One region of the Mycobacterium sp. Soil_C_30 genome, then DNA from elsewhere that is predicted to be linked to it. Evidence: predicted binding sites of a transcription regulator. Region 1 holds the regulator's gene; the other holds the start of a gene.

Region 1 (5,946 bases):
TCCTGCTTCTGGCCTCGTTGGCGGCGTTCGCGGTGATGCGACAGCGCCGCAACGCCGGCCCAGGCGCCGGCGGCGGTTTCCGTCCGGGTGGTGCGCCGGGGAACCACGACGTCTTCGATGAGGCCTCGCATGGGGGGCGCGACGAGGACGAACACGCCAGATGGGAATCCGCGGGCGCAGGACAGAGCAGTGGGCCGTCGAAGTTCGGCGATGCCGAGCCCGACGACACCGACTACCTGGCCGCGCAGCCGCCGTGGGCCAAACGTGAGCCCGGCGCCCAGCCGTGGAGCGAGCCGGCCGTACCGACCGCGGGGTTGGCGGCTGCCGCTACCGGCCCCGATCTGTTCACCCATCACGGTGCGCACGAGGCCGAGGACTTCACCGCCGATGTTGAGGAGCAGGACCCCGACGCCGTTGACACCGCGCCCACGCCGGTACAGACGGAATCCGGGGAGCCGTCCGGCCGCCACGCCGCGGCGGGCGCGGAGGAGTCCCGGCCACCGTGGCTGACTGACCAAGATGCTCACGTGCCGGGGCCCGGCTCCCTGTTCGCCCCGGTATACGGTGCGGCGCCGCCGCCGGCGCAGGAAGAACCGGCCGCGCCGTCGTCTGATGTCGATGAACCGGGCTACGCGGCGCCCGTCGGCGCGACCTTCGAGGATGGGGACGGCGGCCTGTCACCGTCTCCGTACGCCGAGCCCGGGTATGGGCAACCGGATGCTTCGTTGTCCGGCGAAACGCCGAGCGAGTACGGACGGCCGGAGTACGCACAGCCGGAGTACACGCCGTCGGAGTACGCACAGCCGGAGTACACGCCGTCGCCCTTCGAGCGACCCGATGACGAACGGCCGACAGACGGCCCGTCACCGACCGCCTCGTCGGCGCCTCCGGCGATCCATCTTCCGCTGGATGACCCCGATGAAGCGCCGGAGGGTTACCCCATCAAGGGAAGTATGCGCACGGGGACCTACCACTCGCCCGGCTCTGCTTCCTACGATGTGACGGTCGCTGAAATCTGGTTCGCCTCAGAGGATTTGGCCGAATCCAACGGATTCACCAAAGCGGAGTGAGCTCACCCGCCCCCGCGGGATGGGTCAGCTCACCCCGTCCGGGTCAGATCTTCCGGATGACGGTGACAACCTTGCCGAGGATCGCGGCGTCGTTGCCCGGGATCGGGTCGAACGCGGGATTGTGCGGCATCAGCCAGACCTGACCGCTGGTGCGCTTGAAGGTCTTGACCGTGGCTTCGCCGTCGATCATCGCGGCCACGATATCGCCGTTGTCGGCCACGGCCTGCTGCCGCACCACCACCCAGTCCCCGTCGCAGATGGCCGCGTCGATCATCGATTCGCCGACCACCTTGAGCAGGAACAGCGATCCCTCGCCCACGAGTTCGCGGGGTAGCGGGAAGACGTCCTCGACGGCCTGTTCGGCCAGGATCGGACCGCCGGCAGCGATTCGGCCGAGCACCGGGACGAAGGTGGGTTCCGGCAACGCGTCCGAACCCGCGACGTCGGTGAGCACTGCCGGCGCGGCGTCGTCGGCACCCCGGACATCGACGGCTCGCGGCCGGTTCGGGTCACGGCGCAGATAGCCCTTGCGCTCGAGAGTGCGGAGTTGGTGGGCGACCGACGAGGTGGACGTCAGGCCCACGGCATCGCCGATCTCACGGATGCTCGGCGGATAGCCCCTGCTGGTCACCGAGGCGCGGATCACCTCGAGGATGGTGCGCTGCCGTTCGGTCAGCGATGGATCGGGGGAGTTGTCACGCGGTCTACCTGTGCCGCCTTGCGCGTCTGAACCTGTGCCAGTGCTGTCACCCATGGCCCTGAATGTAATCGCAGCGACCGACAGAATCAAACATGTGTTCGAGGCGTGTCGCGGAACCGGGTGCCCGTCGCTGTGCGCGGCCTGGTGCCCGGCGGCCGATTTCACGAAGTGGGGCTGGAGTGACCCCTGGGGCGGAAGTTTTTGTCGGTGGGTCGTTCTATGGTTCGGCTACAAATCGATCACATGTTCGGTTGGCACTATCTTATCGAACATGTGATCGACTAGATTCGAACACAGGAGCGAACGATGGCACAGCTCAACCGGGCTCGGTACCGGATCTCTGCAGGACACCATTTTCTCGGGTCGGAAGGAACGGACATGACACTCATCGACACTCTGCCTCCGCGCCACGCGCAGCCGCGTCCCGTGGACGGCGCGCCGCGGCCGGTACGTCGGCGCACCGACGCCGGACAGGTGAGGCGCAGGCCGATGGAGGTGCGTCCGGCCGGTGCGCCGGTCCGCCGGCGCGGTACGGGTGTGCCGGTCTCGCGGGCGCCGCATCGTCGTCGCCGGAGCATCACGCCGGTCACCACGGTCGGGCTGGCGCTGCTGGCGGCGCTGATCACCGTGTGGCTCGGCGCTGTCGCCCAGTTCGGTGAGGCCATCCAGGGCGCCACGGCCCCGACTCCGAGCAAACTGGCCGTCGTGCAGGTGCAGAGCGGGGAAACGCTGCAGACCGTCGCGGCCCGGGTCGCTCCCGGCGTGCCGATCGGCGACACGGTGCAGCAGATTCGCGAGCTCAACCAGCTCGAGAGTGTGGCCTTGACGGCCGGTCAGACGCTCATCGCGCCCGTGGGCTGAGTCCGTGTCGGACCACGACGAATCCAGGTGGTGCACAACCGTGATGGCGATGGGAATGCGCAGGACTGCGCCCAGAGCGATGGCGGTGGCTCAGCTCGGCGCGGCGCAGGTACTCTCTGAAGCGGGAGTAACACGTGTCCAGTGCGGCGAAGGAGCGGTGATGCACTGTCCTTTCTGCCGGCATCCGGATTCTCGTGTGGTCGATTCCCGCGAAGCCGATGAAGGCCAAGCCATTCGACGTCGGCGGTCATGCCCGGAATGTGGCCGGCGGTTCACCACGGTCGAGACCGCAGTGCTCGCAGTGGTCAAGCGGAGCGGCGTCACCGAACCGTTCTCTCGCGAGAAGGTGATGCGCGGCGTGCGACGGGCGTGCCAAGGCCGTCAAGTAGACGAGGACGCACTGCACCATCTCGCCCAACAGGTGGAGGACACCATTCGTGCGGCGGGTTCACCAGAGGTGCCGAGCAATGAGGTCGGCTTGGCGATTCTGGGACCGCTTCGCGAGCTCGACGAGGTTGCCTATCTGCGATTCGCGTCGGTGTACCGCTCGTTCTCTTCGGCCGAGGACTTCGAACAGGAGATCCGCGCGCTGCGCGAGCACCGACGGGTGACGGCCACCAGTTGAAACAGGAGTCCGAGGCTGCGAGGTAGTCGAAGGGTTCCGGGCTCGCAGGCGGTCACGCCAACTCGACGTTGGTGACGCCATCGCTGACCACCCGGCCGGCGACATGAACCCATCCGTCCGGACTCCACCGCGTGCGGATCTGTGACCCTTGTCCTTGCGTGATCGCCAGGTCGCGACTGAGGTACTCGGTGATCCGCACTGCCGCCGCGCCGGTGGCCTCGTCCTCAGGGACTCCGAGATTGGCGGCAAACATTCGTGAGCGCAGTGCACCGGCGTCGCGGTCGAGCCAGGTCCACAGATAATGCTGAATGTCGTCGGAGTAATCGCTGGGATCGGCGGCGGCCAGCTCCTCGAGTGAGGGGAGTTCGCGAATCGCGAACTCCGGTGCCCATTCCGCGCGGGCGCTGATCGATGTCAGCTCATCGTCACCGTCGAGGCCGTAACCGACCTGGACGATCCCCGCGGGAACCTGCAGAGTGTGCACCGGTGTGCCTTGGTCCTTCAACCACCACGAGGCGCCGACGGTGGGATGGCCTGCGAACGGCAATTCGGTTGCCGGAGTGAAGATCCTGGCGTGCGCCGTACTGCTCCCGGGTGCCGGCAGGTCAATGAAAACAGTTTCGCTGTAACCCAATTGCGTGGCCAGCCGTTGGCGGTCTCGAGGCGCGACGGCGGTGGCGTCGACCACACCCAGGGGATTTCCGAACTTGCCGGCCGAATCGGTGAACACCCGTAGCACTGTGACATCGATACCCATGGGTCGACTCTACTTGCCGTTTGGCGCCGTTCGGCGATCCCGTGAATCAGGTCGCGCTGCGCTCGTCGGTGCCCATCGCATCGAGCACCGCGACCTTGGTGTCGACGGTGCCCGACATCGCCCGCTCGCTGATGCCGCTGCGCAGCAGTTGGCGCAATGCCGTCTGGTCGTACTCGGCGGGTTCGGTGGAATCGATGAAACGCTCCACCACCTCGACGAAGCGATCCGGGTCGTCGTGGAAGGGGAAGTGTCCGGACCCCTTGAAGATCTCCAGTTGCGAACCCGGCATCGCCGCATGCGCCATGTGGGCGTGACTGACCGGGATCACCACGTCGCGGTCGCCCCAAATGAGCTGAACCGGAACCGATTCGGTCAAATAGCAGCGGTCCAGCATGGTGACCACCTGGCCGCGCCAGTCGACGACAGCGCGCAGTGTGCGAGTGAAAGCCGAGGACGCGGTGGGTTCGGGAAGATCGCGCAGGATCCGAAGGACATTGGGCAGTTCGCGTCCCAACGCCGTACTGCCGAGCACGCCGCCGGCAACTTTGCCTGCCATCTGCACCGCGGGCAACACCAACGGAAGACGCAGCAGCGCCAGCGCTTCCCCGCCCATGGGCAATGACGCCATCCGCAGCGCGATGTTGACATCGCGGGTCACTCCGCCCGCGCCGACGAGTATGAGGCGGTCGACCAATTGCGGGAACTGGTATGCGAATTGCATGGCCACGCCGCCGCCCAGCGAATGGCCGACGACGGTGACCTTCTCGATGTCGAGCACACCGAGCAGGTCGCGCATGCCGTTGGCGTACGCGGCCACCGAATAGTCTGCGCGCGGCTTGTCGGATTGACCGTGACCGAGCAGATCCGGTGCGATGACGGTGAACCGCTGGGCCAGCTTGGACTGCACCGTCGACCACGCGGTGGAATTGTCACCGATGCCGTGGATCAGCAGCAACGCCGGACCGGACCCGGCGATGCGGAACGCACGCCGGTACCCGTGAATGGTGCGGAAATCCAGGGTCGGCGTCAGCTCGCGGACCGAACGCAGATTCGGCTTGCGGGTACTCATGCGCCCGGCACCCGGCGACGAGGGCTACAGCAGCCAGGGGACGTTGCCGAGGTGGATGTCATATGCGCCAACTTCGTCGGGCCCCATAGCGGCGGAACTGAGGCGGATCAAGTGGTTCCGTTGTCGTCACGGAACGGATCCTGGAAGTTGTCGCCGGCTTGCTGGGCCAGGAATCGCTCAAACTCCGCTCCGAGTTCGTCACCGCTGGGGAGTTCCTCATCCCTGGCCAGCAGGGAGCGGTTCTCTTGTGCGGCAACGAATGCATCGTACTGTCGCTCGAGGGCGCTCACCACCTGAGCCACTTCCGGGCTGCCTTCGACCTGTTCGTCGATCTTGATACGGATCTCTGCCGCTGCTTCATCGAGGCCGTCCACCGGAATCTCCAGGGAACTGGCACCGGCCACGTGTTCGAGCAGCGCTTTGGCCGCGTCCGGGTAATCGGTCTGCGCCAAGTAGTGCGGCACGTGGACGGTGAAACCCATGACCTCGTGACCGTGTTGCGCCATGCGGTACTCGAGCAGGTTGGAGACGCTGCCCGGAACCTGGACCTCACCGACCCACGGCGTGTGATCGGCGATGAGTTCCCGGTTGTTGGCGTGTGCGGTCAACGTCACCGGCCGGGTGTGGGGCACCGCCATCGGGATGGCGCCCAGCCCGATGGTGCGGCGCACCCCGAGTCGCTCGGCCAACAGGCGGACAGCGGTGATGAAACGTTCCCACTTCAGATCCGGCTCCATCCCTGCCAGCAGCAGGAACGGCGTGCCCACGCTGTCGTGCAGGGCGTACAGGTTGAGCTCGGGGTTTTCGTAATGGGTGAAGTGATCGGTCTTGAACGTCATCAGCGGGCGACGCGACCGGTAGTCG
Region 2 (5,946 bases), on a different contig from region 1:
TCCGAGCGCGGTCACGGCGTCGTACAGATCGGCCTCGACGAATCGGCAGTTCACTCCAGCACGCGCAGCCAGTTCCGTCGCCGCTCGCACCGCGGATCCGGAGAAGTCGAGACCGGTCACCGAGTTCGCACCCAGCCGCGCCAATGACACTGTGTCGGTTCCGATGTGGCACTGCAGGTGTGCGATGTTCAGCCCGTCGAGCCGCCCCAACCTCGGCGCATCGTAGCGCACCACGTCGGACAGGTGGTCGGGATCCTCGAAGGCCGCCAGGTCGTAGCCGTCGGCCGCGGTGTGCACCGGCACCCGCGACTCCCAGTTGGCGTGATTGAGCGCCCGCCAGTCTTCGTCCACCGGGCGATGGTAGCCCCGGAGCTCCACTGCACCAAGGGAATTTCTTTTCAGGTTCGGGCGACGCCTTCGAAATCCCTCCGGCGAGTCGTCCCACTTTTCCCGGCAGCCCAGCGCCGACGGCTCAGCGCAACTCCGCGCCCTTGGTCTCCGGCAGTAGCCACGTCACCACCAGACTGACGGCGACGAGCACGGCCATCATCACGCCGATCACGTCAGGACCGAACAGGTCCACCAGCGGCCCAGCGACGATTGGGGGCACCGCGCCACCGACGATGCCACCCAGGTTGAACGCCAGGCCGGCACCGCTGTACCGGTACCTCGTCGCGAAGATCTCGGGCAGGAACGCCGCCATCGGTCCGCTGGCGATGCCGAGGATGGCGTAGGTGCCGACGATGGCCACGCCGAACAACACCGGAGAGTCGGTGTCCATCAAGGGCATCACTGCGAACGACCACGGCACCGCGAGGGCGAACCCGCTCAGGATCATCCGCCGTCGGCCTACCCGGTCGCACAACCCGGCTGAGATCGCCGTGCACACCAGCATGGCCACCCCACCGAGCACCCCTACCGACAGCACGAGCTCGCGCGGATGCGCCAGGATCGTGGTGGCGTAACCCATCAGATAGGTGCCGCCCATGAAGCTGAACGTGAAGATGCCGATCATGCACCCCGAGGCCAGCAGGGTGTGACGCAACTGTGCACCGAAGAGTTCCGACAGCGGCGCCTGCGCCGGACCGTGCACCTGGGCGGAGAAAACCGGTGTCTCATCGATGCTCACGCGGATGTACAGGGCGATCACCAGCAGGACCGCGCTGAACAGGAACGGCAGCCGCCATCCCCAGTCCATGAAGGTCGGGCTCTTCTCCCCGACCGTCAGGTTGACCACCAGGAACACCGCGTTGCCCAGCACCAGGCCGGCGCCCACACCCAACTGGGTGAACATGCCGTAGCGGCCGCGTTGGTCGCGCGGTGCGTACTCCGCACTGAGCAAGGCCGAACCGGCCCACTCGCCACCGACTGCGAAACCCTGCAAGAGCCGCAGGGCCAGCAGAAGCAGCGGCGCGGCCATGCCGATGGTGTCGGCGCTGGGCACCAGGCCCACCGCGACCGTGGAGAACCCCATGATCAGCAGCGTGGCGACCAGAGTTCGCTTGCGCCCCAGCCGATCCCCGAAGTGACCGAACACCGCGGCACCCACCGGCCGGGACAGGAAGGCGACCGCGAACGTCGACAGTGAGGCCACGGTCGCCACTGTCGGACTCAGATTGGGGAAGAAGACCGACGGGAACACCAGCGCCGCGGCAGTGCCGTAGATGAAGAAGTCGTAGTACTCGATGGCCGTGCCCACGAAGCTCGCAGATGCGACGCGGCGCAAGCGGAGTTTCGTCGGCGTTGCTGTGAGGGTCACCGACGAAGATTAGGTGACCCCGGTTCCGATTGCGCGCGCAGCGGCAGAACGACGAGCCGGAGCCGTCGTAGGGGACTCGGCAACGGCAGCCAACGGCCATTCAGCCCGGTGTTCCCGGCGACGTAAATCTGGCGGTTCTACCATCGCCCTGGTCTGCCCACCCCGGCCGCGGTCATACTTGTGGGATGCCGGAGCGCAATGTCCTCGGAGGCCCACTGGAGCCGTGCGGCACCGATCCGGTCACCGGGTTCTACCGGGATGGCTGCTGTTCCACCGGTGAGGAGGACGCGGGCCGACACATTATCTGCGGTGTGGTCACCGCTGAATTCCTCGCCCACCAGCGCTCCATCGGCAATGACCTGTCGACGCCGATGCCGCAGTACCGGTTTCCCGGGCTGGTGCCGGGTGACCGCTGGTGTGTCACCGCCGCGAATTGGTTGCGTGCGCACCGTGACGGCCAGGCATGCCCGGTGGTGTTGGCGGGCACCCACGAACGCACACTCGAGTTGATCAGCCTGGACGAGTTGCGGCAGTACGCCGTGGACGTTCCCGACGATCTGGAAGGAATCTGAGCTCCCAGTCAATCCGGGACAGCGGCGCCACCGGTGCGGCGACTCCTCTAGAACGGTGATTTTCGTGGGGGTTTCCCGAGGGCGCGTTGCAGGGCGTTGTGTTCGCGTTCGGCGTTGATGTGTTGTTGGCGGTCTTGGTCGCGGGTGCGTTTGCGGGTGGGCATGGTGATACCCGGGTGCGCTGTGCGGCGTCTTGTGGGTGTCGGGGGTGGCAGGGTGGCGGTGGTGCAATCCCAGTCGGGGAACAACAGTCTGCTCGTCGGTTGCGTGATGTAGGTGTGACCGGTGGGTGCGGTCCAGCGGACGTCGCCGTTGGGCAATTGCTCGTCACACCAGCCGTCACCAAAGGTCTTCGCGAGGTGATGTTCTCGACACAACACCTTCCCATTGGAGGGGTGGGTGGGTCCGCCATCTGCACCGTGCGGGACGGTGTGGTCGATGTCGGCGTATTCGGCTTTACGGGTGCAGCCCGGGAACCGACATCGCATATCGCGGCATTGGATGAACTCGCGGGCCTTGCCGGTGAACTTGTAGCCGCGGGCAGGTGCCGCGGGCGGGATCGGTAGCGCGGTGACGGTGGCGCCGTCGCGGAGCATGGCGGCGAGTTGGTCGAGTGGAATGAGGGTGCCACCGAGGGTGACTGCGGGGCGCGGCCGCCGTGGTGGGGTGTGCGCGGCCGGTGCCTGCGGCAGATCCTGGGTCCAGACCTGCTCGGAGGCAGCGTTGTTCACCCGGTCGTCTGCCTCAGGGGTGGCTGCGGTTCCGCCGCCGGTGTCGGGGGTGGTGGGTCCGGGTGGGGGTGGCGGTGCACTGCCGGTGCCCCACGGCGGCTCGCCCTCGTCCCCGTCGTCAGCGTCGGGGTCGTCGGTCTCGGTGTCGTCGGCGGCGCCGTCGGCCTCGTCCGTCTCATTGATGCGGTCAGCGCCCTCGTCGATGTCGTCGCCTGTTTCGTCGCCGGCGCCGTCTGTCTTGTCAGGTGCTTCCAGCGCGGGTGGGGTGGGGTGCGCCCAGGGTGGCTCCTCCCCGTCGTCGTCACGGGGTGAGGTGGTCCACCAGTGCGACCAGTCGACGCCACCGTCATCGGCGGCCGGTTCGTCGGGCTGCCCAGCCTCCGGCTCCGACTCGGGTTCGGGTTCGGTTGTGGGGGTGTTGTTTTCCCACGGTGGCGGTTGGGGTGGGGTGGGGATGCGGGCGGCTTCGGCCGCGGCGGCCTCGCGGGCCAGCACCTCGTAGTCGATGGTGGGTGGGGCCGCGGTGGCATCGGTGGACTGGGCTTGGCGCAGGGCGTCGATCTGGGCCAGCACATGTTCGAGGGCGCCTTGTTCGGCCAGCACATGAATCACCGCCGACGGCACCGCCGAAGGCAGACTGGCTGCCTCGCAAGTGCGGTCACCGCACTGACAGGCCAGCCGGTCGTGACGGCGGTACACCGCCCCCAGCGCCGCGGCCCGCAACTCCCCCTTACTGCGCGGATCGTTTTTGCACACCGTCCCAGCCAGGGCATTGAGCACCCGCCAGCCCAACTCCGCATCAGCCGCGGAGATCCGCCCATACAGCGACGCGGTGCCGGTGGCGTCATCGCGTTTGCCGAACCCCACATCACAGCCTTGGGCGGCCTCACGGTAGCGGCGCACCGCATCGGGGTCGTGTTCTTCGATGATCGCATCCACGGCCAGCACCAGGTCATCGTCGGAGAGCAGGGTGTAGCCGCCCGCCCGGGCGGCGAGCTCGGCATCGACGGTGGCCTGCACCGACGGCAGCAGCAGCTCGGTGCGATAGATCAGGGTTTCGGCGACCCGGGTGTTGATCACCCCCGCCGCCAACAACGCCGCGACCTTCGGGGACCGGGCCAGCCCTTCGGCCAGCCGCATCTGGGTGGAGGCCCGCCGTGCGCTCAGCCGCATCACCGGGCCCACCTGATCCCGCACGGCGTTCCATTCGTCGTAGGCCCAGGTTTTCTCCTCGGCGGCGGCATTGTCTTTGTGGTGGGCCAGCAGGCGGGCGATCATCGTCCATTTGTGCGCGACCATGGTGGCCTCAGCCCGGTGGAAGGCGCCGATGGCATCGACCATCGCCGCGGGGGACAAATCCCCGCAAGTGGTCGGATCAATCACGCCTTCGAACATACATTCGAGACTACCCACGCCCACCGACAAGACATGCGCCACAAGGCAATCCACCACGACAAGCGCCTACTTATCCACAGTCAACGCTTCATCCACAACCCCCACGCACGGGGCTTGACACGGGACGGCAGGTTGCGCTCGCACATCGGAAGTGGGGAGGAAGCGGGTAGTGAGACTATGCCTGAATCAGGCCGGGCCGCTGATATTTCCGCGGCGCACGTCGTCCCGGCACTCGATCCGGCTCTTGCCGGTCTGCTGCACGCACAGCTGTACCTGTTGTTCGATGCCGGGCGGGTAGACCTCATCGGACGGGCCGGGGGTGACGGTGGGGCTGGGCAGGGTGCCCTCGTACAGCGACCACACCGCTTGATTGGCCGCGGGCAGATGCGCGCAGTACGCCTGCGCCCCGGTGGTGCTCTCGCCCGCCGCGCCCAGCGGTTCGCAGTCCGCGCCGATGATCACCACCGGCAGATGCGGCACCGCGGTCGGTTGGGCGCCGGTAGCCGGCTCGTCCGGTTTGCGGACTTCGAGCACCACGATGGTGGCCACCAGCGCGGCGATCAACACCACCGCCGCAATGCCCCCGACCCACAACATGTTTCGCCGCGGCGAGCCACCCCGGGCCTTACCCGGGCCTGACGGGAACGCCAACTGGGTGGCGTCCGAGTCGTCGTCGGGCACACCGAGCTGCTGTTCCAATGCCCTGGCGAACTGCCGGCAGCTGGCGAACCGCTCCCGGGGTGTCTTGGCGAGCGCACGCGCGAACACCGGACTGAGCGCCGCGAGCTCGGGTCTGCGCTCGCCGATATCGGGCGGCTCGGAGCTGATGTGCTGACTGATCACCACCGCCTGATTCCCGTGCTGGAATAGCGGTTTACCGGTGAGCAGCTGAAAAGCCGTGGCCGCCAACGCATACTGGTCGGCACGGCCGTCGACGTCGCCGCCCATCAACTGCTCGGGCGCCGCGTATGCCACCGTTCCCACCGCCACGTCGGTGGCGGTCAGCTTGCTGGTGTCATCAGCCCAGCGCGCAATACCGAAGTCGCCGAGGTAGATTCGCGGTTCGTCCGAGTCGACGTCGGTGATCAGGATGTTGGCCGGTTTGATGTCGCGGTGCAGCAGCTGGCGCTGGTGCGCGTAATCGAGCGCATCGGCGATGCCGCGGACGATCCGGATGACGAGCTCGACCGGCATACCGTCGGGGTACCGGTCGGCCAGCAGCTTGCCGGCGTCGGTGCCGTCGATGTAGTCCATGGCGATCCACAGCTGGCCGTCGGCCTCGCCACGGTCGTGCACGCTGACGATGTTGGGGTGCGAGAGCCCGGCAACGATGTCGGCCTCGCGGATGAAGCGCTGACGGTATTCCTGGTCCTCGATCACGGTTCCGCGGAGGATCTTGAGCGCGTCCCGACGGGGCAACCGGGGATGCTGACCCAGGTACACCTCACCCATACCGCCGACACCCAGCGTGCCGACGATCTCGTAGCCG

Evidence for each region. The regulator LexA, encoded in region 1, represses DNA repair genes until DNA is damaged. The targets are predictions, from matches to a motif close to CGAACANNTGTTCG.
Region 2: AC3A6P_RS07635 (HNH endonuclease signature motif containing protein) is a predicted target of LexA. The motif match lies at 4,451-4,464, and genes of this name have one in related genera.

Annotation. Positions count from the first base shown of each region.
Region 1 covers NZ_JBDGJH010000007.1:172,355-178,300, forward strand. Annotated here, with positions in the region: gene AC3A6P_RS15585 (LGFP repeat-containing protein) at 1-1,070, shown strand, start outside; gene lexA (transcriptional repressor LexA) at 1,114-1,824, opposite strand; gene AC3A6P_RS15595 (LysM peptidoglycan-binding domain-containing protein) at 2,149-2,631, shown strand; gene nrdR (transcriptional regulator NrdR) at 2,792-3,256, shown strand; gene AC3A6P_RS15605 (PhzF family phenazine biosynthesis protein) at 3,309-4,013, opposite strand; gene AC3A6P_RS15610 (alpha/beta fold hydrolase) at 4,060-5,082, opposite strand; gene AC3A6P_RS15615 (proteasome assembly chaperone family protein) at 5,190-5,946, opposite strand, start outside.
Region 2 covers NZ_JBDGJH010000003.1:399,927-405,872, reverse strand. Annotated here, with positions in the region: gene AC3A6P_RS07650 (class I SAM-dependent methyltransferase) at 1-351, opposite strand, end outside; gene AC3A6P_RS07645 (MFS transporter) at 473-1,726, opposite strand; gene AC3A6P_RS07640 (DUF2237 family protein) at 1,945-2,331, shown strand; gene AC3A6P_RS07635 (HNH endonuclease signature motif containing protein) at 2,379-4,445, opposite strand; gene AC3A6P_RS07630 (serine/threonine-protein kinase) at 4,644-5,946, opposite strand, start outside.